Regions from separate parts of the Janthinobacterium sp. BHSEK genome, predicted to be linked through region 3. Evidence: predicted binding sites of a transcription regulator. Region 3 holds the regulator's gene; each other region holds the start of a gene.

Evidence for each region. The regulator sigma-54, encoded in region 3, starts transcription at its own class of promoters, with help from an activator protein. The targets are predictions, from matches to a motif close to TGGCANGNAANCTGCTTT.
Region 1: a site for sigma-54 is predicted at 835-852, ahead of glnA (type I glutamate--ammonia ligase). Genes of this name have one in related genera too.
Region 2: a site for sigma-54 is predicted at 5,642-5,659, ahead of prpB (methylisocitrate lyase). Genes of this name have one in related genera too.

The regions. Positions count from the first base shown of each region.
Region 1 is NZ_JBWBYV010000031.1:406-4,700, reverse strand. It holds gene AC0V2Y_RS12405 (rhodanese-like domain-containing protein) at 103-564, opposite strand; gene glnA (type I glutamate--ammonia ligase) at 950-2,365, shown strand; gene AC0V2Y_RS12395 (DUF4124 domain-containing protein) at 2,537-3,019, shown strand; gene glnL (nitrogen regulation protein NR(II)) at 3,025-4,113, shown strand; partial or broken gene AC0V2Y_RS12385 (response regulator) at 4,162-4,295, shown strand, end outside.
Region 2 is NZ_JBWBYV010000037.1:14,271-27,819, reverse strand. It holds gene AC0V2Y_RS14610 (hypothetical protein) at 11-1,339, opposite strand; gene AC0V2Y_RS14605 (T6SS effector phospholipase Tle3 domain-containing protein) at 1,470-3,599, opposite strand; gene AC0V2Y_RS14600 (MBL fold metallo-hydrolase) at 3,741-4,598, opposite strand; gene AC0V2Y_RS14595 (hypothetical protein) at 4,765-5,001, shown strand; gene AC0V2Y_RS14590 (hypothetical protein) at 5,126-5,374, shown strand; gene prpB (methylisocitrate lyase) at 5,722-6,609, shown strand; gene prpC (bifunctional 2-methylcitrate synthase/citrate synthase) at 6,688-7,842, shown strand; gene acnD (Fe/S-dependent 2-methylisocitrate dehydratase AcnD) at 7,866-10,460, shown strand; gene prpF (2-methylaconitate cis-trans isomerase PrpF) at 10,582-11,772, shown strand; gene AC0V2Y_RS14565 (propionate--CoA ligase) at 11,875-13,549, shown strand, end outside.
Region 3 is NZ_JBWBYV010000018.1:107,464-121,012, forward strand. It holds gene AC0V2Y_RS08860 (enoyl-CoA hydratase/isomerase family protein) at 1-460, opposite strand, end outside; gene hpf (ribosome hibernation-promoting factor, HPF/YfiA family) at 597-956, opposite strand; gene AC0V2Y_RS08870 (RNA polymerase factor sigma-54) at 1,026-2,504, opposite strand; gene lptB (LPS export ABC transporter ATP-binding protein) at 2,509-3,264, opposite strand; gene lptA (lipopolysaccharide transport periplasmic protein LptA) at 3,264-3,845, opposite strand; gene lptC (LPS export ABC transporter periplasmic protein LptC) at 3,871-4,482, opposite strand; gene AC0V2Y_RS08890 (KdsC family phosphatase) at 4,525-5,058, opposite strand; gene AC0V2Y_RS08895 (KpsF/GutQ family sugar-phosphate isomerase) at 5,058-6,068, opposite strand; gene AC0V2Y_RS08900 (cation:proton antiporter domain-containing protein) at 6,177-8,156, shown strand; gene AC0V2Y_RS08905 (GGDEF domain-containing protein) at 8,157-9,317, opposite strand; gene AC0V2Y_RS08910 (MOSC domain-containing protein) at 9,352-10,203, opposite strand; gene AC0V2Y_RS08915 (type II asparaginase) at 10,332-11,426, opposite strand; gene AC0V2Y_RS08920 (hypothetical protein) at 11,560-11,952, shown strand; gene AC0V2Y_RS08925 (MipA/OmpV family protein) at 11,949-12,785, shown strand; gene AC0V2Y_RS08930 (TonB-dependent siderophore receptor) at 12,798-13,549, opposite strand, start outside.

The DNA of each region.
Region 1 (4,295 bases), on a different contig from region 3:
CGCAATGGAGGAAAACGGGCGCGCATGGATGGTTGTAGCCGATGACGGGCCATCGCGTGGCCCGCCAGATCAAACACTGTTCAGATAGTCAGGCGGCCAGCGTCAGGCGCCCAGCCACGGCAGCCCGGCCTTGCACCAGCCGCCGATCTGTTTGCGGTGGCCGTCCGCATCCTTGTCGCCTTCAAACCCTTCAAGGATATCGAAGCAGTTGATATAGCCGTGCTCGGTGGCCAGCTTGGCGGCATGGCGCGAGCGCACGCCCGAGCGGCACAGGAACAGCAGCACCTCGTCCTTGCCGGCCTGGGCCGCCAGTTGCGCGAGGAAATCGGGATTCGGCACGCCGCCCGGGTAGGTGGCCCACTGCACCGCACCATGCTGGGTATCGGCGATGTCGACCCGGCCGACCCAGTCGCGCTCGGCATTCGTGCGCACGTCGATGAGCTTGGCGGCTGCGTCCAGCTGCAGCAGCTCGTACGCTTCCTGCGGCGTCACGGCGCCGGCATACGGCGTACCTTCATTGGCCCGGCTGCGGGCGGTGGTCAGGATGTCGGCGGCGGTAGTCATGGCGTCCTCGATGAAAGTGGGATGGTGTGTACGATTATAGTGCGCCCTTCGCGCACCGCAAACGGGAAACCACGGTGCCCGGCGCATGCACCACAACGAGGCATTTTTCAAGAATGCGCACAAAATGCACGATAATGGTGCGTTATTTGTTTTTTGCACTTGCATAGTGCATTCTTGATTTGACGCAAACTCAGCAGGAAAATCGCGGGCATGAAAACTTTCACAGGGATGGCAGCCATTTTGCCGCAGGCGCCAGGCGGCTCCGGGAGCTGGCATGGAATCTGCTATGATCCTTATGAGTTTTGGTGGCACGCAATGTTTGCTTCGCTTCATCAGCCCAGACGCACTAAGGTCGGCTCACCCCACATTCATTTAGGAGATACGCATGGCAATGACAGCCGCAGAAGTCTTGAAGATGGTAGAAGAAAACGAAGTCAAATTCGTTGATTTCCGCTTTGCTGATACCCGTGGTAAAGAGCAGCACGTGACGGTTCCCGTGTCGCACTTCGACATGGACAAATTCGAGTCGGGCCACGCCTTTGACGGTTCTTCGATCGCTGGCTGGAAAGGTATCGAAGCGTCCGACATGATCTTGCTGCCGGATCCAAACACGGCCAATATCGACCCGTTCATGGAAGAAACGACCTTGTTCATGCAGTGCGACGTGATCGAACCGTCGGACGGCAAGGGCTACGACCGCGACCCGCGCTCGATCGCGAAACGCGCCGAAGCCTATCTGAAATCGTCGGGCATGGGCGACACCGCCTACTTCGGCCCTGAGCCGGAATTCTTCATCTTCGACAGCGTGCGCTGGAAGATCGACATGTCGGGCTGCTTCGTCAAGATCGGTTCGGACGAGGGTTCGTGGTCGACCGGCAAGGATATCGAAGGCGGCAACAGCGGCCACCGTCCTACCGTCAAGGGCGGCTATTTCCCCGTGCCACCAGTGGACAGCTTCCAGGACATGCGTTCGGAAATGTGCCTGATCCTGGAATCGCTGGGCATCCCGGTTGAGGTACATCATCACGAAGTGGCCGGCGCCGGCCAGAATGAAATCGGCACCAAGTTCTCGACCCTGGTCGAGCGCGCCGACTGGACGCAAAACCTGAAATACGTGGTGTGGAACGTGGCGCACAGCTATGGCAAGACCGCCACCTTCATGCCGAAACCTATCGTTGGCGACAACGGTTCGGGCATGCACGTGCATCAATCCGTATGGAAAGATGGCAAAAACCTGTTCGCTGGCGACGGCTATGCCGGTCTGTCCGATTTCGCCCTGTACTACATCGGCGGCATCATCAAGCACGCCAAGGCGCTGAACGCGATCACCAACCCGGGCACCAACTCGTACAAGCGGCTGGTACCAGGCTACGAAGCGCCGGTGAAACTGGCGTACTCGGCGAAAAACCGTTCCGCCTCGATCCGTATCCCGCACGTGGCCAATCCAAAAGGCCGCCGCGTCGAAGCGCGCTTCCCGGATCCACTGGCGAACCCGTACCTGTGCTTCGCCGCACTGCTGATGGCCGGCCTGGACGGCGTTGCCAACAAGATCCATCCGGGCGAAGCCGCCTCGAAAGATCTGTACCATCTGCCGCCGGAAGAAGACGCACTGATCCCTACCGTGTGCGCTTCGTTGGAAGAAGCACTGGAAGCCCTGGACAAGGACCGCGAGTTCCTGACCCGCGGCGGCGTGTTCAGCGATTCGATGATCGACGCGTACCTGGAACTGAAAATGCAGGACGTGCAGCGCATGCGCATGACCACGCATCCTGCCGAGTTCGACATGTACTACTCGCTGTAATGGCGCCACGCCGGCAACGTGCCGGTAGTGAATAAAAAACGCGGGTGAGGCGATGGTCTTGCCCGCGTTTTTGTTATGGCGCCACAGTGCCTTGTTGTATAGTCGGCCCAGGAACGATGCGGCATGTGCCGACAGGAGTGAAGATTGACCAAGCATTACAGAATGGCGCTGATGGCAGGATTGCTGGGCGCGGCGGCACAGGCGCACGGGCAGTTGTATGTGTGCGCCGATGCGCAGGGACACAAGACGTACACGGACAAGCGGGCCGGCGCGCATTGCCAGCTGCTCGATTTACCGGGCGCCATGACGGAGCCGCCCCGCAAGACGGCGCCCCTGGCCGGCGCGCCTGCCCGGCCCGCCACACAGGCGGCGGCCACGGCGGCGCCGGCCGCCGGCGCGTTTCCCAAGGTCGATGGCGCCGAGCAGCGCGCGCGCGACCTGGACCGGCGCCAGATCCTGCAGGACGAATTGCGCAGCGAAGAGCAGAAACTGGCGGCGCAGCGCCTGGAATTTAACGGCGGACAACCCGAGCGCCAGGGCAACGAGCGTAACTATGCGAAATACCAGGAACGGGTGGCGCAGCTGAAGGACAACATCAGCCGGACACAGCAGAACGTCGAGGCCCTGAAACGCGAGATCGCGAATATTCGGTAAAGCACATGACACTAGACAACCATTCCAGCCGTCCCGCCCACCTGGCAGGCCTTGATCTGCTCGCTTCAGCCGTGATCCTGCTCGACGGCGACGGCCGCATCAGCTATGCCAACGCGGCGGCGGAAAACCTGCTGGAAAGCTCATTAAAGGCGCTGTCGCGGCAAAAACTGACGGCGCTGTTCCTCAACCCCGAGGAGCTGGCCGGCATCTGCGCGCAGGCGCTCGAACATAAATTTTCCGATTTGCGCCAGGATCTGAGCCTGGAACGGCTGGGGCGCGAGCCGCTGCGCGTACACAGCATCGTCAGCGCCCTCGACGCGCCTAGCGACGGCGTGCTGATCGAGCTGCGCGAAAACGTGCAGCAGCTGAAGCTCGACCGCGAGGAGCGCATCCTCGACCAGAGCCAGGTCAACAAGGAGCTGATCCGCAACCTGGCGCATGAAATCAAGAATCCGCTGGGCGGCATCCGCGGCGCGGCCCAGCTGCTGGAGCTGGAACTGCCGGCCCTGCATCTGAGCGAGCTGCGCGAATACACGCAAGTCATCATCAAGGAGGCGGACCGCCTGCAGACGCTGGTCGACCGCCTGCTGGCGCCGCACCGCCGCCCGCACATCGTGGGCGACGTGAATATCCATGAAGTGTGCGAAAGGGTGCGCAGCCTGATCCTGGCCGAGTTTCCCAGCGGACTGACCATTTCGCGCGATTACGACGCCTCGATCCCCGAGTTTCGCGGCGACAAGGAGCAGCTGATACAGACCGTGCTCAACATCGCGCATAACGCGGCGCAGGCGCTGGCCGAGCGCATCGAGGCGGGTGACGCGGAGCTGATTTTCAAGACGCGCGTGGCGCGCCAGGTGACCCTGGCCAAGGTGCGCTACAACCTGGCATTAGACTTGCATATCATTGACAATGGACCGGGCATCGCACCCCAGATCCGCGACCGGATTTTCTACCCGCTGGTGTCGGGCAGGGAAGGCGGCAGCGGGTTGGGACTGACCTTGGCGCAAACCTTCGTGCAACAGCACCTGGGCGTGATCGAGTGCGAAAGCCGGCCTGGATACACCGATTTCAGGATCGTTCTCCCCTTGCCATAAGCGAGGCAGTATCCCACCCATGAAATCCATTGCGGGACGCACACACTAATGAAGCCAATCTGGATAGTTGACGACGACGAATCAATCCGCTGGGTGCTGGAAAAAGCCCTGGCGCGGGAAAATCTCGCCACCAAGAGTTTTGCCAATGCGCGCGACGCCATCGCCGCGCTGGAATTTGACAC
Region 2 (13,549 bases), on a different contig from region 3:
GCCCCGGCCTTTATTTTGAGTACCCCTGCATGTCGTCCGCCGTGTCGTGGCGGATGCCCCACCAGGGCAAGTAGGCATGGTTTTCGCCGCGCGCGCGGAACCACGGCTTGTCGTGGGCGATGGGGCGCACCGTTGCCGGTGGCGTGACCAGCACGCCCGTGACGCTGTCAGGATCACTGGTGCCCGCCACCAGCACGGACTGGCCGACGTGGTTGGCATGGGCGATGCCCAGGGCGACATTGGTCAGCGCCGTGCCGGCGCCCATCTCGCCCAGCAGGGCCGGCGTATTGAAGGTCTGCGGCAGGAAGTCGAAGCCCGGCACTTCCAGGCTCAAGGCATGCGCCAGCTGGCGCAGCCGGTCGGAGGAGGCGGGCAAGGTTTTGTTGGCGTCGTGGATGACGTAGCCGATGTCTTCTTCCGTCTTGCCGCCCAGGCGCGCCGCCTCGGCGAACGCCGCCTGCCACGCCTGCACGGCGCGCGGCGGCTTGTCCTTGGCCAGCGCAAAATCGGCCACGCTTTTCGTGGCCGGATAGCCTATCCACGCCAGCGCCGCCCGTTCCGTCTTGTAGCCGGGGCCGGCCAGCACGAGCAGCACCAGGTTTTCATTGATCTGCATGGGTTTCGGCCGGCTCGGCGCGTCCCAGTTCATGACCCACACGGTTTTCTGCGGATGCGTTTCCAGGTAGGCCAGCGCGGCTTTCAGGGAGACGAAGCCCGCATTGTTGCCGCCCAGGGTGATGCGCACGTCGGGCGGGGTGGCGCGGGTCCAGAGGGTGGGGAAATTGGTATTGCCGATGCTGAAGGTATCGGTGATGGTTTGCTGCGTGAATTGGTGTACTTCTGCCAGATCGAATTTCCCTTCAGGCAGGGCATATTCCACGCGGATGCCTGCCAGTTCACGCCAGTTCTGTTTTTTATCCTTGGGATAGACATGGTAGAAGTAGGTGGGGCTGGAATAGTAAATGTCGTGAAAATTGGTCATCAGCTCGCGCAGATACTTATGGTGATAGCCCTTGAACGTTTCCCTGCCATTGATATCGTGGGCAATGGGGGCGACGGCCTGCAGGGTGCTGAAACCCCTGGGATCCGTCCTGACCATATCGTCATTCTTGTTGGGTTTGGCCAGGCCGAGCGTCCAGAGCAACTGCCACTCGGTCGGATAGTCGAGCCGCTGCAGCGGATTGAGCCACTGCAGGCCCACCACTTGTGCCCGGAAGGGAACGTGGGCCGTGATTGTTGGGAGATCGTCTTCTTTCTGCGCAGGTTTCACGGCACAGGCCGTCAATAGCGCAAACATGGAGAAAGCGGCGAGCATGGGCAGCGCGAGGAACTGTTTCATGAATTCTCCAAGTGAATGGGCGTACTGGTGACCGGCATATTCCGGCCAGATGGACCAAAGTGCCAGGAAAATGACGAAGAGAAATGTGGTGAGCGCCCAGACCAGTCGCTGGCGCGGCGTGGCAATGAACTTACGCACCGTCAGTCCTCAGTGCAAAGTTGGTGGAAGGGTCGGCAGGCCTGGCATTCTGGCGCTCGTCAACGATGCTTTTTGGTTTTCTGGCAGGGCTGTCTTTGTCATTTGCCCATGTAAATAAAGATACATTTTTAAATGTGCCATTGTCGTAGTATTCAAAGAACTCTCCAGACTCGAAAGATGCGCCTTTCAACAGGCTCCAATCCGCCGCAACCCTTAATTCCTGCAGTTCCTCCCGCCTGATCGTGCACACCCCCACCGCCACGTCATACGCCAGCGCCTTTTCCGCATGCTCGGGATTGGTCATGATGGTCGAGTGATCGGTGGCGTGGGTGTCGATATTGGCGGCCAGGTAGCTCTGGATTTCGTTCTTGCGCCAGGCATTGAATTCCTTGCTAGCCTCCTCCGGCTCGTCCACCGCCGTCACAGTCTTGCCTTTTTCGACCCAGCCGTCGCGCCTGGCCTGCATGCGCAGCATGCCATTCTGTTCGTAGCGCAGCGCCGCCTCGGTCTGCGCATCGCCCTTGCCCTGGGATCGGTAAGGCGCATACGCATCGTCGGCTTCGGCGGCGCGGTCCTTGTGCAGGGAGTCGGCGGGGGCATCGCAGTCTTCGTCAAATTGTTCGCTCGTGTCGGCATAGCGCTTCGAGCGCGGCAGGAAGGGCTCGGGCAGCTTGGGCGCCTTCATCGGCAGCCGCCAGGTCTTGGGCGGCAGGGCGTTGATGCGCGTGCCGGCAGTCTTGGCGAGAATGATGACGATGGGCGCAAACAGAAAGGTCAGTATCTTGCGGCCGATGCCTTTGCTGGCCCGCATGCCCTTTTCGATCGAGTACTCGGCGACCAGCGAGCGCGGGTGCCAGAAATCGAGGCTGTCCGGCGTCAAGGGCTGGCCATTGGGCTGCCAGATATTGTAGTCCTTCTCATCTTCCTGGCCGACAAGGTGATTTTGCGCAAACACGCGCTGGGTGAAGATCCCTTCGCCGCCCGTATCGGCAATTTCCTGTGCCGACATGCCGCGCCAGCCTATGCCCTGCACGGGCGTGGCGGAAATCACCTGGTCGTGCGGATTGAAATACAAGGTAACCCGGCCATAGGTGGAGCCATGCAAACCGTAGTCTGCGCGGTCGAACGCGGCCGTATAGCTGTCCTTGCGTGCAGGCTTGCGATTGGCGCTGTACTCGTCGACAAAGGCGGCATCCTGCTGCATGGCCGGACGGGTGCGCAAGATATTGAAAAACGCTTTCAAGGTTTGCGTGCGCGCCTCATACTTTTGCCGGCCCGTGTTGCCATGCTCATCCTTCAGATGGCCGCTGACCCAGTTTTCCGTGAAGTTGCTGTCGAGAAGGCTGTAGGGCGGGTTGCACAGCACGTAACTGTCGGCCACGGCGGAAGCGCCCAGCGTTTCGCCGAGAAAGGCGGCCGCCATGGCCACCATATTGCCCTGGCTATGGCAGACGATGGTGACGGGCGCGTCGTGCTGGCAAGCGCGTATCGACTGTACGAGATGTGCCAGGCGCCAGGCGGCGAACACGAAGTACGGGCGCGGCGGGCAGGCATACACTTGCCGGTCATTCGTCGGGTTCATGTGCTGGATATGCATCCACAGGAACAGCTCCTCCGACAAGCCCTGGTTCCACAGGTCAGGCAGGGCGCTGCAGCCGTTGGCGAACGGCCCGCCGCCCCAGTAATTCTTTTCGTTCAGATAGATGCCGTCGCCGAATGCCTGCAATTCCTCGCCGTTGGCCTTGTAGCCCCAGCGAAAGCGGATCACGGGCGAATTGGCGTCGTCCGCCTGCAGGAAGGTGGTGGCGTTGCGCTTGGGATTGAGGAAGCCGTCATCCGTCAATTCGCGCGCGTAAGTAGCGGCCTGCATCTTTCCGGCGGCCGGGCCCGGGATCGCCATATCCTCGTCGCGGCGCTTCAGACGGGCATTCAGCCCGGCGCACAGGCCTTGCTCCGCTTGCTCATACCATTCGCCATCGGAATTGACGCCATGCACGAAGATGACGATGCCGGGGCGCGGCAGGCGCGTGACGGCCTGGAGCAGCGCGTGGCTGAACAAGGCCGTGCCTTCGGCTTCGGCCAGCAGCAGGCAATTCGTATCGAGCGTAGGGTCGGGCGACATGCGGGCGCTCCGTCAGCGTTAAGCAGGAAAAAGCGGCGCCAAAGTGAATTCAGGCAATCTGCACTGTATGCGGATTGCCTGAGGTGGAACTTGCGTGGTGTCAAGAAAGGAGGGGAGGCGGGCGGGCAGTGCCCGCAGGGATCAGATCGCGTTCAGCGGTATTTTAAGGTAGCGCACGCCGTTGTCTTCCGGCTCGGGCAGCTTGCCCGCGTTGATGTTGACCTGGATGGCGGGCAGGATCAGGGTCGGCATGTCGAGGGTGGCGTCGCGGCCCGTGCGCATGGCTACGAATTGCTCTTCCGTGATGCCGTCGCGCAAGTGGATGTTGCTGGCGCGCTGTTCGGCCACCGTCACTTCCCAGCGCGGGGCGCGGCCGTTGGGCGGGTAGTCGTGGCACATGAACAGCCGCGTTTGCGGCGGCAGGGCCAGCAGGCGCCGCACGGAGCGGTATAGCAGGGAAGCGGAGCCGCCGGGGAAGTCGCAGCGGGCCGAACCCACGTCCGGCATGAACAGGGTGTCGCCGACAAACACGGCGTCGCCGATCTGGTACGCCAGGTCGGCCGGCGTGTGGCCCGGCACGTGCAGCGCGCGCACTTCAAGCTTGCCGATATGAAACACCTGGTCGGGCGCGAACAGCTGGTCGAACTGCGAGCCGTCGGCTTTGGCGCCGTCCTGGTGGTAGACGGCGGCGAAGGCCTGCTGCACCGTCTGGATGGCGGCGCCGATGGCCACGTCGCCGCCCAGCTGCTGCTGCAGGTAGGGCGCGGCGGACAAGTGGTCGGCGTGCGCGTGGGTTTCCAGCAGCCAGCGGCACTGCAAGCCGTGTTCGCGCACGAAGGCGATCACCTTGTCGGCCGAGGCGGTCGAGGTGCGCCCCGCCTTGGGGTCGTAGTCGAGCACGGAATCGATGATGGCGCAGTCCCGGCCATCGGCCTCGTAGACAACATAGGTGACGGTGGCGGTGGTCGGGTCGAAGAAGGCTTGGATTTGTGGAGTCATCGCGGCGGCAAGGGACGGGCAAGGGAATGGCATTATATCGCCAGAGTTCGCTAAAAAAATGCTGCAAATTGACATTTGACATGCGAAAAACAGATAAGCCCCCGTCGCAGCCGTGCGCATGCTCGCGCTTGCAGCATGGTAACCTCATTCTTCCAAGGAGGAATTCATGAACGATATCACTGCACGCAGCGAACAGTACCGCGGTTTTACGATTTCCGTGACCCCGCAAAAGGACAATGACGATTTATGGGATTTTACCTACCGCCTGCAGCGCGAGGGTGAGCCGGAAGCGCAGGCCATCACGCGCAGCCGCACCCTGGGCGGCTACGCGGCGCCCGAGACCGCTTGCACGGCGGGCCTGGAAGTGGCCAGGACGGAAGTGGATAATCTGCTGCGTCCTTGAGACAGCGTAAATCGTTTAGCCCGAAAGTCGGCCTGACAGCGCGCCGACGCGTGAAACACGTCGCTAGCGGTCCCGCTTCATGCTACGATTTCCAGTATTGAGTCAGTCACCAAGGAGGCACCCCATGGATAGCAGTTCTAAAATTCACTATAAAGGCTGGGAAATCGTTCCCCTGGCCGTGCCCACCACCGATGGCAAATGGTCGGCCAGTTGCGACATCGAACGCGCCACGGCGGAAGGCCTGGAAGTATTCGAAGGCTCGACCATGCAGTTCGTGCGCGACGACGAGGAGGGCGCCATTGCCGCCGCCTGCGAAGAAGCCGTGCGCCAGATCGACAACATCATCGCCAATCCGCTGGTGCGGCTGGCGTAGACCCTGCATTTCCAGCAAACCTGCAGCCGGCGCCCGCCGGCTGTTTTTTTATGCGCGCGCCCGGCGTCCCGCCTGCCCGGTGGCAGCCCGGCACGTTTCATGTTTCAATTTTTCAAATGGAATGATTGAAACATATTTGAAACATCGTTGACCTGCATCGTGACATCGCTGTTCCCTGGCGTGGCAGCGCCTGCAGCGCCGCTGCGTGCCCATTTCACCCGGTTTTCACTGTGCCGTGGCGAATTTTTCCGCGCGGACGCATGGTGCTGGCACGGCATTTGCAATACTGATGCTCATAGCCACTCCGTGAAACATTCGGGACCATCCGAAACCCATAAGGTGAACACATGACTCAATACTCCGCAGGTGCCGCATTCCGCAAGGCCGTCCAGGAAGAATCCCCGTTGCAAGTCGTCGGCGCCATCAACGCCAACCACGCCTTGCTGGCCAAGCGCGCCGGCTATAAAGCCATCTACCTGTCCGGCGGCGGCGTCGCGGCCGGCTCGCTGGGCTTGCCCGACCTGGGCATTTCCAGCCTGGACGACGTGCTGACCGATATCCGCCGCATCACCGACGTGTGCGACCTGCCGCTGCTGGTCGACGCCGACACGGGCTTCGGTTCCTCCGCCTTCAACGTGGCGCGCACGGTGAAATCGATGATCAAGTTCGGCGCCGCCGGCCTGCACATCGAAGACCAGGTGGGCGCCAAGCGCTGCGGCCACCGTCCGGGCAAGGAAATCGTCAGCAAGGAAGAGATGGTCGACCGCATCAAGGCGGCCGTCGATGCGCGCACGGACCCGAATTTCGTCATCATGGCGCGCACCGATGCGCTGGCCGTCGATGGCCTGGACGCGGCACTGGAGCGTGCCGTCGCCTGCGTCGAAGCGGGCGCCGACATGATCTTCCCGGAAGCCATCACGGACCTGGACATGTACGCCACCTTCGCCAAGGCCGTCAACGTGCCGATCCTGGCCAATATCACGGAATTCGGTGCCACGCCGCTGTTCACCCTGGACGAGCTGCGCAGCGCCCATGTGGGCCTGGCCCTGTACCCGCTGTCGGCCTTCCGCGCCATGAACAAGGCGGCGGAAAACGTCTACCGGGCGCTGCGCCGCGACGGCACGCAAAAGAATGTCGTCGACACCATGCAGACGCGCATGGAACTGTATGAATCGATCAACTATCATGATTTTGAGCAGAAACTGGACGCGCTGTTCGCCGCGCAAAAGAAATAAGCAGAAATAAGCAAGAAGCAGGGACCGCATGCCGGTCCCGCAGTGACGCACCCGAGACTATTCAATCTGGAGAACACAATGACCGCACCGCAAGCCGCCACTTTCAAGCCTAAAAAATCCGTCGCCCTGTCCGGCGTCACCGCCGGCAACACGGCGCTGTGCTCGGTCGGCAAGACCGGCAACGATTTGCACTACCGCGGCTACGACATCCTGGACGTGGCCGACAGCTGCGAGTTCGAGGAAATCGCCTACCTGCTGGTGCACGGCAAGCTGCCCACAAGCGCGGAACTGAAGGGCTACAAGGCCAAATTGAAGTCGCTGCGCGGCTTGCCGTCGGCCGTCAAGCTGGCGCTGGAAGCGCTGCCGGCCGCCGCCCACCCGATGGACGTGATGCGCACGGGTGTCTCCGTGCTGGGCTGCACCCTGCCGGAAAAGGACGACCATAACGCGCCGGGCGCGCGCGACATCGCCGACCGCCTGATGGCGTCGTTCGGCTCCATGCTGCTGTACTGGTACCACTACAGCCATAACGGCAAGCGCATCGAAGTGGAAACGGACGACGACTCGATCGGCGGCCATTTCCTGCACCTGCTGCACGGCGAAAAACCGTCGGCGTCGTGGGAAAAAGCCATGCACACCTCGCTGATCCTGTACGCGGAACACGAATTCAACGCCTCGACCTTCACCAGCCGCGTCATCGCCGGCACGGGTTCGGACATCCATTCGGCCATCACGGGCGCCATCGGCGCGCTGCGCGGCCCGAAACACGGCGGCGCCAACGAAGTGGCGCTGGAGATCCAGAAGCGCTACGACAACCCCGACGAAGCGGAAGCGGATATCCGCGAACGCGTGGCTAACAAGGAAGTGGTGATCGGCTTCGGTCACCCCGTCTACACGATTTCCGACCCGCGCAACGTGGTCATCAAGGAAGTGGCGCGCAATCTGTCGCTGGAAACGGGATCGACCAAAATGTTCGACATCGCCGAGCGCCTGGAATCGGTCATGTGGGAAATCAAGAACATGTTCCCGAACCTGGACTGGTTCTCGGCCGTGTCCTACCACATGATGGGCGTGCCGACGGCGATGTTCACGCCGCTGTTCGTCATCTCGCGCACCTCGGGCTGGGCCGCCCACATCATCGAACAGCGCATCGACAACAAGATCATCCGCCCGAGCGCCAACTACGTGGGCCCGGAAGACCTGGAATTCGTGCCGATCAAGGACCGCAAATAATGAGCACAGCAATGAGTACCCCCATGAATACCCTGCACCGCAAACCCTTGCCGGGAACAGGGCTGGACTACTTCGACACGCGCGCCGCCGTCGATGCGATCCAGCCCGGCGCCTACGCCACCTTGCCCTACACCTCGCGCGTGCTGGCCGAAAACCTCGTGCGCCGCTGCGACCCGGCCACCCTGAACGCCTCGCTGAGCCAGTTCATCGAACGCCGCCGCGACCTGGACTTTCCGTGGTTTCCCGCGCGCGTCGTCTGTCATGACATCCTGGGCCAGACGGCCCTGGTCGACCTGGCCGGCCTGCGCGACGCCATCGCGGCCCAGGGCGGCGACCCGGCCCTGGTCAATCCGGTGGTGCCGACGCAGCTGGTGGTCGACCATTCGCTGGCCGTCGAATGCGGCGGTTTCGACCCCGACGCCTTCGCCAAGAACCGCGCCATCGAAGACCGCCGCAACGAAGACCGTTTCGACTTCATCGACTGGACCAAGAAGGCCTTTAAAAACGTCGACGTGATCCCGCCCGGTAACGGCATCCTGCACCAGATCAACCTCGAGCGCATGTCGCCCGTGATCCAGGTGCAGGACGGCGTGGCCTATCCCGACACCCTGGTGGGCACGGATTCGCATACGCCGATGGTCGATGCGCTGGGCGTGATCGCCATCGGCGTGGGCGGCCTGGAAGCGGAAAGCGTGATGCTGGGCCGCGCTTCGTGGATGCGACTGCCCGATATCATCGGCGTCAAGCTGACGGGCAAACCGCAGCCGGGCATCACGGCGACTGACACCGTGCTGGCGCTGACGGAGTTTTTGCGCAAGCAGAAGGTCGTCTCGTCCTACCTGGAATTCTTCGGCGAGGGCGCGTCGCACCTGACCCTGGGTGACCGCGCCACGATTTCCAACATGGCGCCGGAATTCGGCGCCACGGCTGCCATGTTCTACATCGACGCGCAAACCATCAAGTATCTGAAGCTGACGGGCCGTGACGACGAACTGGTCAAGCTGGTGGAGCTGTACGCGAAGGAAACGGGATTGTGGGCCGACAGCCTGGTGGACGCGCAATACGAGCGCGTCTTGAGCTTCGACCTGTCGTCCGTCGTGCGCAATATCGCCGGGCCGTCGAATCCGCACAACCGCGTGCCGACGTCGGAACTGGCCGCGCGCGGCATTTCCGGCGTGGTGGAAAACGAGCCGGGCAAGATGCCGGACGGCGCCGTCATCATCGCCGCCATCACCAGCTGCACGAATACGAACAACCCGCGCAACATGATCGCGGCCGGCCTGATCGCGCGCAATGCGAACCGCCTGGGCCTGACGCGCAAGCCGTGGGTGAAATCGTCGCTGGCGCCCGGCTCGAAAACCGTGGAACTGTACCTGCAGGAAGCGGGCCTGATGCCGGAGCTCGAAACGTTGGGCTTTGGCGTGGTGGCTTTCGCCTGCACCTCGTGCAACGGCATGTCGGGCGCGCTCGACCCCGTGATCCAGGATGAAGTGGTGTCGCGCGACCTGTACGCCACGGCCGTCCTGTCGGGCAACCGCAACTTCGACGGCCGCATCCACCCGTACGCGAAGCAGGCTTTTCTCGCCTCGCCGCCGCTGGTGGTGGCGTACGCGATCGCCGGCACCATCCGCTTCGATATCGAGAAGGATGTGCTGGGCCATGACGCGGATGGCAAGGCTATCCTGTTGAAGGATATCTGGCCGTCCGACGAGGAAATCGACGCCATCGTCGCCTCCAGCGTCAAACCGGAGCAGTTCCGCAAGGTGTACATTCCCATGTTCGCCGCGCAGGCGGATGACGGCATCAAGGTCAGCCCGCTGTACGACTGGCGTCCGCAGACGACGTATATCCGCCGTCCGCCGTACTGGGAAGGCGCGCTGGCAGGCGCGCGCCCCTTGAAAGGCATGCGTCCGCTGGCTGTCCTGGGCGACAACATCACCACCGACCACTTGTCGCCATCGAACGCCATCATGCTCGACAGCGCGGCCGGCGAATACCTGGCGAAGATGGGTTTGCCCGAGGAAGACTTCAATTCCTACGCCACGCACCGGGGCGACCATTTGACGGCGCAACGCGCCACGTTCGCCAACCCGACCCTGAAGAACGAGATGGTCATCGAGGACGGTAAAGTCAAAGCGGGTTCGCTCACGCGCATCGAGCCGGAAGGAAAAATCTCGCGCATGTGGGAAGCCATCGAGGTGTACATGGAGCGCAAGCAGCCCTTGATCATCATCGCCGGCGCCGACTATGGCCAGGGTTCCTCGCGCGACTGGGCCGCCAAGGGCGTGCGCCTGGCCGGCGTGGAAGCCATCGTGGCCGAAGGTTTTGAACGCATCCACCGCACCAACCTGGTGGGCATGGGCGTCTTGCCGCTGGAGTTTTTGCCGGGCGTGAACCGCAAGACCCTGGGTCTGGACGGCAGCGAAACCTACGACGTCGTGGGCGAGCGCACGCCGCGCTCCACCTTGACCCTGGTCATCCACCGCAAGAACGGCGACACGGTCGAAGTGCCCGTCACCTGCCGCCTCGATACGGCGGAAGAGGTGTCGATCTACGAGGCCGGCGGCGTGCTGCAGCGATTTGCCCAAGATTTCCTCGAATCTTCGAAAGCCGCGTAACGGCAGGTCGGATTAGCGCTTGCGCGTAATCCGACGCTGTCTGCCAAAACGCGCCAACAATGTGTCGGATGACGCGTGGCGAAGCCACGCTAATCCGACCTACCTCTTTCCAGGAAAACTCATGACCCACGTACCCCAAATCAACATCCCCGCCACCTACATGCGTGGCGGCACCAGCAAGGGAGTGTTCTTCCGCCTGCGGGATTTGCCCGCCAGCGCGCAAGTTCCGGGCGCGGCGCGCGACGCCTTGCTGCTGCGCGTGATCGGCAGCCCCGACCCCTACGGCAAGCAGATCGACGGCATGGGCGGCGCCACATCCAGCACCAGCAAGACGGTGATCCTGGCGAAAAGCAGCAAGCTTGACCACGACGTCGACTACCTGTTCGGCCAGGTCTCCATCGACAAGCCTTTCGTCGACTGGAGCGGCAATTGCGGCAACCTGTCGGCCGCCGTCGGCTCGTTCGCCATCGCCAGCGGCCTGGTGGACGCGGCCCGCGTGCCTGCCGACGGCATCGCCACGGTGCGCATCTGGCAAGCCAATATCGGCAAGACCATCATCGCCCACGTGCCCATGACGCATGGCGAAGTGCAGGAAACGGGCGACTTCGAACTCGATGGCGTGACCTTTCCGGCTGCCGAAGTGAAGCTGGAATTCCTTGATCCGGCCGCGGAGGAAGAGGGTGGAGGTGGTGCCATGTTCCCTACCGGCAACCTGGTCGATGAGCTCGACGTGCCCGGCATCGGTGTGTTGAAAGTCACGCTGATCAACGCCGGCATCCCGACGATTTTCGTCGACGCGCACGCCATCGGCTACACGGGCACGGAACTGCAGGACGCCGTCAATGGCGATCCGGCCGCGCTGGCCCGCTTCGAGGCCATCCGTGCGCATGGTGCGCTGCGCATGGGTTTGATTTCCCGCCTGGATGAAGCGGCGAAGCGCCAGCACACGCCGAAAGTGGCCTTTGTCGCCCGGCCGGCAGGCTATGTCTCGTCCAGCGGGAAAAAGGTGGAAGCGGGCGACGTCGACCTGCTGGTGCGCGCCATGTCGATGGGCAAACTGCACCACGCCATGATGGGGACGGCGGCGGTTGCCATCGGCACGGCGGCGGCCATTCCCGGCACCCTGGTCAACCTGGCGGCCGGCGGCGGCCCGCGCCAGAGCGTGCGCTTCGGCCACCCGTCCGGCACCCTGATGGTGGGCGCGGAAGCGGCGCTGCTCGATGGCGCCTGGAGCGTCACCAAGGCCATCATGAGCCGCAGCGCGCGCGTGCTGATGGAAGGTGCCGTGCGCATTCCGGGCGACGCGTTCTAGGCAGCGAGACGCAGGCAGATGGCACACAGATGGAACACCTAAAACGGTGACCAGGCCCGGTCGCCCAGGTCCGATACAGATTCCACGCATACCGGAGGAGACATGAATTTCGCGGCATTTTATCAACGCTCGATCGACACGCCTGACGTTTTCTGGCGCGAGGAAGCCGACAAGATCGATTGGAACACCCCGTTTTCGCAAGTGCTCGATTATTCCCGCCCGCCTTTCGCCAAATGGTTCGTCGGCGGCACCACGAATTTGTGCCACAACGCCGTCGACCGCTGGGTGGACAGCCAGGGCGATGCCGCCGCTCTGATCGCCATTTCCACCGAAACGAATACGGAGCGCAGCTACAGCTTTCGCGAGCTGCAGCGCGAAGTGGAGCGCTGCGCCGCCATTTTGCTGTCGCTCGGCGTGGTCAAGGGCGACCGCGTATTGATCTACATGCCGATGATCGCCGAGGCGGCGTTTGCCATGCTCGCTTGCGCCCGCATCGGCGCCGTGCATTCCGTGGTGTTCGGCGGTTTTGCCGCCAACAGCCTGGCCAGCCGCATCGACGATGCGCAGCCCAAGCTGGTATTTTCCGCCGATGCCGGTTCGCGCAACGGCAAGGCGATTGCCTACAAGCCGCTGCTCGACGAAGCCATCCGCATCGCAGCGCACAAGCCGCAGCACGTGCTGCTGGTCGACCGCCAAATGGTGCCGATGGAACGGACGCCGGGCCGCGACGTCGATTACGCGGCCCTGCGCGAGCAGCATCTGGACGCGCAGGTGCCCGTTGCCTGGCTCGAATCGAACGAGCCGTCGTACGTGCTGTACACCTCGGGCACGACGGGCAAACCCAAGGGGGTGCAGCGCGACGTGGGCGGCTATGCGGTGGCGCTGGCCTCGTCGATGCAGTACAACTTCTGCGGCAAGCCCGGCGAAACCTTCTTTGCCACCTCGGATATCGGCTGGGTGGTGGGCCACTCCTACATCGTGTACGGCCCGCTGATCGCCGGCATGGCCACCATCCTGTACGAAGGCTTGCCCATCTGCCCCGATGCTGGCATCTGGTGGAGCATCGTTGAAAAATACAAGGTCACGCGCATGTTCTCGGCGCCGACGGCCATCCGCGTGCTGCGCAAGCACCCGGTGGAACTGATGCGCAAATACGACCTGTCGTCCTTGAAGGCGCTGTATCTGGCGGGCGAGCCGCTCGATGAAACCACGTCGCAGTGGATCGCCGACGAACTGAAGGTGGATATCATCGACAACTACTGGCAGACGGAGACGGGCTGGCCGATTTTGTCGGTGGCGAAAGGGATTGCCAATACGCCGACGCGCCTGGGCAGCCCCGGCCAGGCCATGTACGGCTACCGCGTCAAGCTGCTCAACGAGGCGACGGGCGAGGAGTGCGGTGCCAACGAGAAGGGCGTGCTGATGCTGGAAGGCCCGCTGCCGCCCGGCTGCATGCAGACGGTGTACGGCGACGACGAACGTTTCGTCGACACCTACTGGTCCACCTTCAGCGGGCGGCAAGTGTATTCGACCTTCGACTGGGGCGTGCGCGACGCGGACGGCTATTATTTTATTTTGGGCCGCACCGATGACGTGATCAACGTGGCCGGCCACCGCCTGGGCACGCGCGAGATCGAGGAAAGCATCACCAGCCATCCGAACGTGTCGGAAGTGGCGGTGGTGGGCGTGGAAGACAAGCTCAAAGGCCAGGTGGCGATGGCTTTCGTGATCCTGAAGAATCCGCAGGGCTTCGACAGCGTCGAGGCGAAGGCGGTGC
Region 3 (13,549 bases):
CGCCCACGTCGGGGAACAGGCCGATATTGACTTCCGGCATGGCCATGCGCGTGCGGCCTGTGACGATGCGCAGGCGGTTGCCGGGCCCCGCTTGCGCCACGCCCATGCCGCCGCCCATCACCACGCCGTCCATCACGGCGATATACGGTTTCGGGTAGAAGTGAATCAGATGATTTAAAGCATATTCTTCTGTAAAGAAATCTTCCAGCTGGGCGCTGCCGCCTTGCGGCGTGGCCAGGCCCGCATCGTAAAAGAAACGGATGTCGCCGCCGGCGCACAGGGCTTTCTCGCTGCTGGAGCGGATCACCACGGCGTCCACCTGCGGGTCGTCGCGCCAGGCCAGCAAGGCCGCGCTCAGGGCCCGCACCATCTCCAGCGACAGGGAATTCAAGGCTTTCGGACGGTCGAGCACGATGTGCCCCGTGCGGTGGCGGATGGAGGTCTGGACGAAGTCGCTCATGGCAGGATGGAAAGAAGTGAAAGTGCCAACATTCTAGCCCCTGCGCGGGGAACATTGCGTTCGACAGGGACGGGCGCAAAAAAGGGCGCAATGTGCGCCCTTAGTTGATCACAACCGGTTGAAAGTCGCAGGCCGCTTAGGCGGCGGCGAATTCTTCTTCCGAGTTGTCTGGCAGATGCTTGATCGCCTCTTTACCGTGCCCTTGCACTTTGGTTTTGTATTTCATCACTTGCCTATCGAGCTTGTCGATCAGGGCATCGATCGCGGCATACAGGTCTTGCGCCAGGCTTTCCACATAGACGGTTTTGCCACTCAGACGCAGGTTGACTTCGGCCTTTTGACGTTTTTCTTTCTCTTTGAGGTTATCCACGGTCAGAATCACGGCGATATCGATGACTTGATCGAAATGACGTTTCACGCGCTCCAGCTTCGTTTGTACGTATTCACGGATGGCTGGTGTCACTTCGAGATGATGTCCGCTGATGGTGAGATTCATACACACTCCTAAAGATGATCGGGTTCGTGCGGTCCATCCTATCCGGCCCGCAGAGGAACCGAAAAAAACTTACAAACACTTACGCAGGCTCACTGGCGGAATTTTCAATGCTTCCCGGTATTTGGCAACAGTACGTCGCGCAATCACCATGCCTTGTTCCCCCAGCATGTCCGCAATCTTACTGTCGGATAAAGGATTTTTAGGGTCTTCTGCTCCTGTCAGTTGCACGATCAATGCCCGTATCGCCGTCGATGACGCTTCGCCCCCCGCTTCGGTGGCGACGTGGCTACCAAAGAAATATTTCAACTCGAACATGCCGTGCGGGGTCAGCATGTACTTTTGAGTTGTTACCCGCGAGATAGTACTCTCGTGTAAACCCAGTGTATCAGCTATTTCACGGAGCACAAGGGGGCGCATGGCAACGGCCCCATGCGAGAAAAAGTTCTTTTGCCTTTCTACTATCGCCTGCGCCACGCGCAGGATCGTGTCGAAGCGCTGGCGCATATTCTTGATCAGCCACTTGGCTTCCTGCAACTGTGCGCCCATGGCGCCCTCGCCCTTGCCCTGCTTGAGCAGGTTGGCGTACATGGCGTTGACGCGCAGGCGCGGCATGACGTCGTTGTTCAGGGTGACTTGCCAGCCATTGCGCGCGCGCTTGACGACGACGTCGGGCACCACATAGTCGGACACGTCCGAGGCGAACACGGCGCCCGGGTGCGGATTGCACTGGCGAATCACCGTCTGCGCCTCGCGCAAGTCTTCCTCGTCGCAATCGAGGGCTTTCTTCAGCTTGTTGAAATCGCGCTGGGCAAACCAGGCCAGGTGCTTTTCCACGATGACGAGGGCCATGCGCCGCGTCACCATGGCGACGTGCGGCAAGCGCTTGATCTGCAGCGCCAGGCATTCGGACGCATTGCGCGCGCCCACGCCCGGCGGATCGAAACTTTGCAGCAGCGACAAGGCCGTGCGCATCTCGTCGGCGTCGATTTCCAGCTCTTCCGGCAGGCGCGCCAGGATGTCGTCGAGCGACTCTTCCAGATAGCCATTGTCGTCGAGCGCGTCGATGATCAGCTCGACCAGCGCACGGTCGCGCAACTCGAGCACCGTCACGCGCATCTGCTCCATCAGGTGCTCGCGCAGGGTGCAGTGGTGGGCCTCCAATTGCGGACGGGAATCTTCGTCGTCGGGCGCCTTGCCCCGGCTCGCCTCGCTCCAGTCGCTGTCGCCGCCATCCGCGGCGGCCGCGCCGTCGCCCCCCTCGCCGTCAAACGTTTCCGCTTCGGCCGGCGCTGCGGGCGCCTCCTGGCCTGGCGGCTGGGGCGGCGCTTCGGCCGGCGCGGCCGTGGAACTCAAGGCCCCGTCGGACAGCAGGCGCAGCGAACGGTCGAGCGGATCGTCGAGGCGCTCGAGCAAGGGATTGTCCGTCAGCAGCTGCTCGAGTTCCTGGTGCAATTCCAGGGTAGACAATTGCAACAGGCGTATCGATTGCTGCAACTGCGGCGTCAGTGCCAGATGCTGCGAAGTGCGCAGCTGCAATGATTGTTTCATTGGCTCACATGCGGAAGTGTTCGCCCAGATAGACCCGGCGTACCGACTCGTTGGCGATGATGTCGTCGGGGCGTCCCGACGCCAGCACCGAGCCCTGGTTGATGATGTAGGCACGGTCGCAAATACCCAGCGTCTCGCGCACATTATGATCGGTGATCAGCACGCCGATATTGCGCTCCTTCAAGAAGCGCACGATGCGCTGGATCTCGATGACGGCGATCGGATCGACGCCGGCGAAGGGCTCGTCGAGCAGCACGAAACGGGGATCGGTGGCCAGCGCGCGGGCGATTTCCACGCGGCGGCGCTCGCCGCCCGACAGGGACAGGGCCTGGTTCTCGCGCAGCTTTTCAATCTGCAGGTCGGCCAGCAGTTTATCCAGGCGCTCCTCGATCTCGGCCTTCTTCAGGGGGCGGCCTTCGACGGTCTGGATTTCCAGCACGGCACGGATATTGTCTTCCACCGTCAGCTTGCGGAACACGGACGCTTCCTGCGGCAGGTACGACAGGCCCATCTGCGCGCGGCGGTGGATCGGCAGGCTGGAAATGTCCACGCCGCTGATATCGATGCTGCCGCCATCGGACGGCACCAGGCCGACGATCATGTAGAACGACGTGGTCTTGCCGGCGCCGTTCGGGCCCAGCAGCCCCACCACTTCGCCGCATTCGACTTGCAGCGAGACGTCATGCACGACTTGCCGCTTGCCATAGGTTTTTTGCAGCCCGCGAACGATCAGGGTACTGCCGCAACGAGTATTGTCCATTATTTCGTTCCTGGCGCAGGCGTGGCCGGCGCTTTCTCCGCCGCGGGCGCCTTGGTCTTCGGCTGGATCACCATGCGCACGCTGCCGCCATCGGGGGTGCTGGTGCCGCTGTTGGAATTTTCCATCGCAAACACTTCCTTGCGGCTGTCATACGAGATGAAGGCGCCATTGGCCACGTCGGTCACTTTCGTGCCCTCCAGGCGCGTCAGCTTGGCCCTGGAAAACAGTTTCACCACTTCCGTCTTGTTGTCGTATTCCACGCGCTCCGCTTCGCCTTCGACCCACAGGTCGCCCGCGCCATCGCGCTTCTGGCGGAAGGTGGCCAGCTTGCCGGGATCGGCCCAGAAGGTAATGAACTGGTAGCCTTGCGGGTCTTCCGTGATCAGGGCCCGGCCCGCCTTCATGGTCAGGGTGCCCTTGACCAGCACGACGTCGCCCGTCAGGGTACGGATCTGCTTGACGTCATCGACGTGGCCGCTACGCGCCGTGATGACGGCTTCCTTCTCGGAATCGGCCTTCTCGGCATGCGCCACGCCCATCATGGCCAGAGAAAATACGCTCAACAGCAAGATGTTCTTCATAGTATGGTTTCCTTGTTTCATTCTGTCATTTTGCCGCCGCGGCCGGGCGCGGTTTCGGCGGGAGTACCATGCGCAGCGCATTTTGCACTTCCACCACGCCGGTGGCGTTATTGGCCTTCATGCCGATGCCATTGAGGCGCGAAGTACCCGTCAGGATATCGACCGGCACGTCCGTTTCCATTCTTTCCTCGTCCGGAAACACCGTCAGCGCTTCCGTCCTCACGGTCAGGTTCTGCGCCTTCGGACTGGCCGCGCGATCGATCACGACCTTGCGGTGCAGTTGCAGCCGGGTATTATCCTGGTCGATATGCGCCAGTTCCGCATTCATGTTCAGCGGCGGCATGCCGGGCGTCAGCTTGCGCACGAAGGGCTGGTCGATATCGGACGAATCGTCGAGCGGATAATGCGTGAGCTTGGTGCCCGACACGATATAGCTGGGTTTACCCGTCAAATCCATGCGCACCAGGCTGAAATTGGTGATGAAATAGTCGGGCTCGTCCAGATGCTTGCTGGCCCTGATGTCCTGGCCATTCTTGTTCATCACTTCGAGCAGCCAGAAGCTGCCCAGCGCGACGACGACCGCGCCCAGCACGGTAAAAATCATGCGCCAGCGATGGGCGCCTCCTGGCTTACGCATAGGGCTTCACTCTTTCAAAGGTCACTGGCGGCAAGGCGCGCCTCACTCCAGGAACGGCGCCATGACGCGCGCATAGTTGTCCTGGGCGCGCAGCAGGAATTCGCAGATCTCGCGCACCGCGCCGCGGCCGCCGCCGGCCTGCGTCACATGGTGCGCCAGGCCCTGCGCTTCCGGACGCCCGCCCGGCACGCTGACGGCAAAGCCCACGCGGCGCAGGATGGGCGCATCGATGACGTCGTCGCCGATATAGCCGCATTGTTCTTCCGTCAAGCCCGTCAGCGCCAGCAGCTCGCGAAACGGCGTCAGCTTGTCGTGACCGCCCTGGTGCACATGGGTAATGCCCAGGTCTTGCGCCCGGCGTGCCGTGATGGCCGAGCGGCGCGCGCTGATGATGGCCGTCTGCACGCCCGATTCCTGCAGCAGCTTGATGCCCAGGCCATCATACACATTAAACGTTTTCATCATCTCGCCATCGGGGCCGAAATGCAGGCTGCCGTCGGTCAGCACGCCATCGACGTCAAAGATCATCAGTCTGACCTTGGCCGCGCGCGCCAGGTTGTCCGCTACGCTCTCCATCAGATCACCTTCGCTTGCGTCAGATCATGGATATGCAGCGCGCCCACGAGCTTGCCGTCGGCATCGACGACCAGCATCTGGTTGATGCGGAACTGCTCCATCACGGCTACGGCGTCGACGGCCAGGCGCTCGGGCGCGATGCTGCGCGGCTGCGCATGCATGACGTCGCGGATCGCCACTTGCGTGAAATCCTGCACGCGCTCGAACATGCGGCGCAAGTCGCCATCCGTAAACACGCCCACGGGGCGGTTGTCCGCATCAACGACGGCCGTCATGCCCATGCCCTTCTTCGTCATCTCTTCCAGCGCCTGCAGCAGCGAGGCTTCCACCGGCACCTTCGGCACCCGTTCGCCGCTGCGCATGACGTCATGCACGTGCGTGAGCAGGCGGCGGCCCAGGGCGCCGCCCGGGTGCGAGCGGGCGAAATCTTCTTCCTTGAAGCCGCGCAAGTCGAGCAAGGCCACGGCGATCGCATCGCCCAGGGCCAGGGTGACGGTGGTGCTGGCCGTCGGCGCCAGGTTCAGCGGACAGGCTTCTTTCTCAACAGAAATATCCAGGTGCACGTCGGCCAGCTGCGCCAGGCTGGAGTTCGGCTTGCCCGTCATGGAAATGAGCACGCCGCCCATGCGCTTGACGACGGGCATGATGGCCATCAGCTCGGACGATTCGCCCGAGTACGAGATGGCAATAAAAGCATCGTCCGACGTGACCATGCCCAGGTCGCCATGGGCCGCTTCGGCCGGATGCACGAACAGGGCCGGCGTGCCGGTGGAAGCGAGGGTGGCGGCAATCTTGCGCGCGATATGGCCGGACTTGCCGATGCCGGAAACGACGACACGCCCCGTGCACTGCAGCAACAGCGCCACGGCGCGGCCCACGCTGTCGTCCGTGGCCAGGCGCGCGTGCAGCGCAACGATGGCGTCGGACTCGATCTGCAAGGTGGTGCGGGCCAGCGCGACGGCGCGCTCGGTCGTCGCTTGCATGTCAATTCGATCAAAAGCTTTCAGCATTGTTTTTTCATGGGTTACACTCATGCCCAAAGTATAAACGAATTAGGAAAGCAAAAAACTTGCCAGTCACAACAAACAACGATTTCCATTGACCGTACCGGGCAACCCATGTTTTCCTCGCTTGAACTGACCCTGATGTTACTCGGCAGCGCCGTGCTGGGCGTGGTCGCTTTCAGAATGTTGCATTTGCCGCCCATGCTGGGCTACCTGGCCGTCGGCATCGTCATCGGCCCCCATGCGCTGGGCCTGGCGGCGGAAAACGAAGCCAGCCACACCCTGGCCGAGTTCGGCGTCGTCTTCCTGATGTTTTCCATCGGGCTCGAGTTTTCTTTGCCCAAGTTCCTCGCCATGCGGCGCATCGTTTTCGGCCTTGGCATGGCGCAGGTGGTCACCACCATCATCGCCACCGTCGTCTTCGGCTGGTTCGTCGGGCGCTACCTGTCCGCCTACATCCACCTGAGCTGGCAAGCCGCGTTCGCCCTGGGCGGTGCGCTGGCCATGTCGTCGACGGCCATCGTCTCGAAAATGCTCACGGAGCGGCTGGAACTGGAAAGCGAACACGGCCGCAAGATCATCGGCATTCTGCTGTTCCAGGACCTGGCCGTGGTGCCCCTGCTGATCCTCATTCCCGCCCTCACGCGCGATTCGGACAATCTGGCCGAAACCCTGGCCTGGGCCGGCGGCAAGGCGCTGGTCGTGCTGATCTTGCTGCTGTTCATCGGCCAGAAGATGGTGCGGGGCTGGCTGACCATCGTCGCCAAGCGCCGCTCGCAGGAATTGTTCATGCTCAACCTGCTGCTGATCACCCTGGGCGCGGCCTGGATCACGGAGCGGGCCGGGCTGTCGCTGGCCCTGGGGGCGTTTGTTGCCGGCATGCTCATTTCCGAGACGGAATTCAAGCACCAGGTGGAAGAGGATATCAAACCGTTCCGCGACGTGCTGCTGGGCCTGTTCTTCATCACCGTCGGCATGCTGCTCAATATCCGCGTGGTGCTGGACAACTGGTGGCTGGTCCTGCTGCTGCTGTGCGGCCCCGTGCTGCTGAAGTTCGCCCTGATCGCGGGCCTGGCCCGGTTGTTCGGGTCCAGCAACGGCGTGGCCTTGCGCACGGGGCTGGGACTGGCGCAGGCGGGCGAGTTCGGCTTCGTGCTGCTGAACCTGGCCGGCGGCATCAAGCTGATGGACCCGTTCGTCGTGCAGGTGGTGCTGGCCTCGATGGTGCTGTCGATGCTGGCGGCGCCCTTTCTCATCGCCAAATCCGATGCCATCGTCATGAAACTGGCGGCCAACGACTGGATGATGCAATCCCTGGCCCTGACGAAAATCGCCACGCGCACGATGGCTTCTCAGAAACACGTGCTGATCGCCGGCTTCGGGCGCAGCGGGCAAAGCCTGGCCACCCTGCTGGCGGAAGAAAAGATCGAATACCACGCGCTGGACCTGGACCCGGAACGGGTGCAGGAAGCGCAACTGGCCGGCGCCCACGTCTCGTATGGCGACGCGGGGCGGCGCGAAAGCCTGGTGGCGGCCGGCATCTACCGGGCCAGCGCCGTGGTGATCACGTATGCGAATACCCCCTCGGCACTGAAGTTATTGCATTTGCTCAAAGAAATGGCGCCGACCTTGCCCGTCATCGTGCGCAGCCACGACGATACCGATCTCGACCAGTTGAAGAAGGCGGGCGCGGCCGAGGTGGTGCCGGAATTGATGGAAGGCAGCCTGATGCTCGCTTCGCATGCGCTGATCATGATGGGCGTGCCCCTGCGCCGCGTCGTGCACCGGGTGCAGGCGGCGCGCGAGGAGCGCTACGCCTCCCTGCGCGGCTATTTCCACGGTTCCAGCGATGCGGGCGACGATGCGGAACTGGAACGCCTGCATACGGTCACCGTCAGCGAGGATGCGCACTGCGTGGGTTTACCGTTGAGTACGATCGACGTGGCCGGCTGCGGCGCGTTCGTGACGGCCATCCGCCGCGGCCGCGGCAGCCTCGACGTCACCCCCGAGACACAGCTGGCCAGCGGCGACGTGGTGGTGCTGCGCGGCACGGCCGACGCCGTGGCCAAAGCGGAAACATTACTATTAAAATAATCAGCCGGCCTGCGGCTGCCAGCTGACGACCTTGTTGCGGCCATCGGCCTTGGCCTGGTACAGGGCCTGGTCGGCATGCGCCACCAGTTGCTGCGCCACCGATTCGATGGGTAGCAGCGCCGCGTCCGCTTCCAGGCTGGCCACGCCGATCGACACGCTGACCCACGCCTGCGCGCTGCCCGGCAAGTCGAACATGGTGCCGGCGATGCTGGCGCGGATGCGTTCGGCAACGAAGGTCGCGCTGTCGAGATCGGCGTCGATCAGCAGGACGACGAATTCCTCGCCGCCGAAGCGGCCCAGCGCGTCCGAACGGCGCAATTCCGTGCGGATGCGCGTGGCCACTTCGCGCAACACCTCGTCGCCGCCCTGGTGGCCATGCGTGTCATTGACCGATTTAAAATGGTCGATATCGATATACATGCATGAAATGCAATAATTCTGGCGCCGCGCGCGGGCGATTTCTTCCAGCAGCCGGCGGTCGATATAGCGGCGGTTGTAGACGCCCGTCAGGGAATCGGTCAGGCCGATATATTTGAGCATTTCATTGCTGATCACGTTTTCCAGGCAGATGGCGATGATGGACGCCATGTGCTTGATGAAATCCGTGCCCAGCGCGGGCGTAAAGCGCGTCGCGTCGCCGCTGGCCAGGTTCAGGCTGCCAATCAGGCGCTTATTGCGCAGCAAGGGCACCAGCGCCACGCTGCGCAGGGGAACGTCGATCTGCGGAAAACGCGGGCCGTGCACGGCCGCATCGAAGGCGTCGAGCAGCGGCAGCGGCGGCAAGGCCGCTTCCCCCTCGGCCACGGGCCTTGGTGCGGCAAAACCCAGCTCCGCCACGGCATGCACGAACAGCAACTGCGGAAAAGCGCTGAAATCGACGCCCAGCTTTTCCATCACCAGCACGATATCGTCATCCTCGTCGAGCAGGCTCAGGGTGACGCCGTCGAGGTCGGAAATCACGGGCAAGGTGCGGAAGATGGTGCCGATCAACTCGGGAAACGTGGACGCGCTGACGATTTCCAGGTCGAACGCCTGGTGGCGGCACATGATGTCGTGGTTGCGCTCGACCTGTTCCAGCAGGAAAGCCATGCGCGCGCGCAAGGCCTGGTTTTCGGCTTCGAGGCTGGCAATGCGCGGGTCCGGCGGTATTGCTTGATTCATAGAAACCTTAAACCCTTATGTACGGACGCCATGCTCAAAATGCCAGTTCGAAACCGATGTCCTGTCCCACCACGATACGCTCATCGCCACCTTCCGTGACGATGGCGTTCATGCCGAAGCAGATGGCGCCGTCGAGCTCGGGCTTGGCGCGATAGCCATGCATGACGTCGAGCGGGTCCGGTCCGGGCACGCCCGTGGCCTGGTCCACCGACGGGATCGGGCAACGCGAACACGGCTTGACGGGTTTCAAGGTTGTCGCGCCGAATTGCAGGAATTCGGCGTAGTCTTCCTCGAAGGCGCCGATGTCGCCGATGACCAGGTTGGGGCGGAAGCGGTTCATCGGCAGAGGTTCACGGCCGGCGGCGCGCAGCTTGTCATTGACGTCGGCCAGCGAGGCACTGCCCGCGATCAGCACCGGGTAGCCATCGGCAAACATGGTCGAAGCGGCAACGCCATCCGTCCATTTGGTGCTGGTGGCGCGCACCACGTCCGGGTGAAAGCGCACCAGGCGGCACGGCACGCCGATGGCCTGGCTGAACCAGGTGGCCGTGACCTCGTCGCAATCGTAGGCGCGCACGGTATCGTCCCACACCTGCACTTCCAGCATCGGTGCCAGCTGCGGATGCGGCAAGCCCAACTCGATTTCCAGGCGCAGCATGCCCGGCGCGCGCAATTCCAGCGTGGTGGCCTTGATGGACGGCACGATCAGCGCCATGCGCGGATGTTCGCGCTGGGTCAAAAAGCGGCCCTGCGGGTCCACCACCATCCATTCGCGGTCGAACACGTGCTCGCTCATCAGCCCTGAGCGCGTCAGGACCGCCTCGCGCAAATGGATGCCGGCGCAGGATTTGATCGGATACAGGATGATGTCGGACAGGATAGCCATGGACAGGGGAGAAGGAACAGTGTTGCTGCTTCTGCCAGGAAATTATTCAGAAACGAAGTATGGCAGCAAAGTGGGCAAGCGTAAATCGGCCAGGCCCAGCCGAAGCGGCTGGGCCTGCATGACAAGGATCAATACGTATAGAAAATACGCTGGATTTCTTGCGTGCTGTTGGTTTTGGTCAAGGCCAGCATCAGCAGGATGCGGGCTTTTTGCGGGTTCAGGGTGTCGGACACGACACTGTCGAGTTCATCGTCGTTGGCTTCGCCATTGCGCGCCACGATGCCCTGGCCGACCCGGCTCGAACGCACGATCAGCACGCCCTTCTGGCGCGCTTCCACCAGGGCCGGCTTCATTTGCGCGGCCACGCTGCCATCGCCCACGCCCGCGTGGATGATGCCCTTGGCGCCGGCGGCAATGAAGGCGTCCATGCCGACACGGTTCATATTGGCGTAGCCGTAGACGATGTCCACTTGGGGCAAAGCGTCGAGCTTGCTGATGTCAAATTCCGATTCCAGGGTGTGCTTGCGCGTCGACTGGCGGTAAAAGAAGGCCTTGCTGCCCTGGATGTAGCCGAGCATGCCCAGTTCCGGCGACTTGAAGGTGTCCGTCGTCGACGTATTCGTCTTGGTCACTTCGCGCGCCGCGTTGATCTGGTCGTTCAAGGCCACCAGCACGCCCTTGCCCACGGCTTCCTTGCTGCCTGCCAGCATCACGGCGTTGTACAGGTTGATGGGGCCGTCCGCGGAGATGGCGGTCGAGGGACGCATGGCGCCCACCACCACGACCGGCTTGTGGCTTTTCACGGTCAGGTTCAGGAAATACGCCGTTTCTTCGATGGTGTCGGTGCCGTGCGTGACGACCACGCCGTCCACGTCAGCGGAGGCCAGCAGCACGTTGATGCGCTTGGCCAGGGCCAGCCAGTGGCTGTTGCCCATGCTTTCGCTGGCGATCTGGAACACTTGCTCGCCTTTTACATTCGCCACTTTTTTCAGTTCCGGCACGGCCGCGATCAGGCGCTCGACGCCCACGGTGGCCGAGGTGTAGCCGACGGTGGTGGTGCTGTCGGCGCCGCTGCCGGCGATGGTGCCGCCCGTGGCCAGGATCACCACATTCGGCAATTTGACGGCCGCCTGCTGCGCGCGTGCGGGGGACGCGGCAACAAAGCCCATCAGCAAGGTGGCCAGCATCAGCTGTGCACAAGAATGGAATTTGCGTGAAAACATGGTGCTCCTGTTCGGTGATGTGTCAAAGATAACAAAGTCGTGTGCAAATTATATGTCATCAGTGCGGCAAAAAAGTCCCGATTGACGCGTTCTGCGCAAACGTGCGCGCCTTCCCATGCGCTACAGTGGCGCCATGTCCACACTCCTGTCCTTCCGCTCTTGCCTCGTCCTGCCGTTCGTCCTGATGGCGCTGGGCGCCTGCTCCACACAGGTCGAACTGCGCGCGGCGGCGCAGCAGGAGCAGTGGGGACGTGAAGCCGCTGGCCAGGGCGACTGGGCGCAAGCCATGCGCAGCTACGCGGCCGCGGCCGAGAATGCCGAACTGGGCCATGGCGATGCAGCTTGGCAGGCGCGGCTGCACCACGAAGCGGGTCGCGCCGCCAGCGCCGCCTGCCGCTACGATGCGGCCGCATTTCATTTCCGCCAGGCGATCGCGCTGGCAAAGCAGGCCGGTACATCGAGCGCCCCCAGCGACAAGGCGCTGGAATCGCTACAGGCCGGCAAGCCTTGCGCAGTTCCCCCATGAACGTCGCGCGCACCTTGCTGGCAGCATCCACCCTCTTTACCGGCATGGCGTCCGCGTGCGCCGCCGAGCCGGCGCTCCCCCTATGGGAAGCGGGCGTCTTCGGCGGCACGGCCGTCACGCCCGCCTATCCGGGCGCCAGCGAGCGCTCGACGCGCAGCCTGGCCCTGCCCTATCTGATTTATCGCGGGAAAGTCTTGCGCGCCGACCGTTCCGGCGTGGGCGCGCGCCTGCTCGACACGGATCGCCTCGATTTCGATATCGGTTTTGCCCTGTCCTTGCCGGCCCGTTCCAGCGACGTGCCCGCCCGGCGCGGCATGCCGGACCTGGGCACCCTGGTGGAATTTGGCCCGCGCCTGAAAATCAAGCTGGCCGCACCGACGCAGCACAGCCGCCTGGGCCTGGAACTGCCCCTGCGCGCCGTCCTCGAAGCGCGCGGCGGCCTGCGCCGCCAGGGCGCCACGTTCGAGCCGCGCCTCGTGTATGCGCTGCAAGGCGAGCAGCAGGCATGGCACCTCGACGCCAGCCTCGGCGCCGTGCTGGGCAATGCCGCCATCAACGATTACTTGTATGGCGTCAGCCCCGCGTTTGCCGCCGATGGGCGCCCCGCGTATGTGGCCAAAAGCGGGCTGATGCTCACGCGCCTGGGCCTGGGCGGTTCGTACCGGCTGCATCAGGACTGGCGCGCCTTTGCCTTTTTGCGCTATGACAACTACACAGGCGCCGCCAACCGCGCCAGTCCCCTGTTGCGCCAGAACAGCGGCACCGCGGCCGGCATCGGCCTGATGTGGACATGGCAACGCTCGGAGAGCCTGGCACGGGGACCGGAAGACTAGCGGCAAGGCGGCTTAAAACTCCGTCGTGGCCGACAGCATGACCGTGCGCGGCGCGCCCAGGCCCAGGCTGGTCCATTGCGGCAGCGCCCAGTACGCCCGGTTGCCGACGTTCGTCACGCTGGCGCGCACGGTCAGGGGCCGGCCGGCCGCACGGGTGGCATAGCGGGCGCCCAGGTCAAACACGGTGCGGCCCGGCACGGACAGCGAATTGTCGGCATTGATGTATTGCTTCGATGCCGCCGTCGCATTCGCCGTCAGGGTCACGCCGGGGATGGCGGGCGCATCCCACTCGACGCCCAGCTTCGCTTGCAGCCTGGGCACGCCCGTTGCCTGCTTGCCCTGGTTGGCGCCGCCCACCGTCTTGCTCAAGACCGGATCGACATACGCGACACCGCCCATCAGGCGCACGTCGCGCACGGGCGAACCGAAAAAGCCCCAATCGACGCCGCGGTTGCGCTGCTCGCCGCCGAAAGAGAAGACATTGCTGACCGGATCGACATAGCTGCTGGGCCGTTTGATTTCATACACGCTGACCGTGTGCGCGAACTCGCCCAGGTCGGCCTTGAAGCCAAGCTCCGCCTGCTTCGACTTGTATGGCGCAAAGACTTCGCCCGAATTGGCCGCCGTCAGCGGCGCCGTGGCGCCCTGGCTCAAGCCTTCGATGTAATTGCCGTACAGAGAAACCGTGTTGCTCGCCTTGAGCAGCAGGGCGACGGCTGGCGTGGTGGCGCCTTGGTCGTAACGCGAGGTGCGCGCGCCCGTCT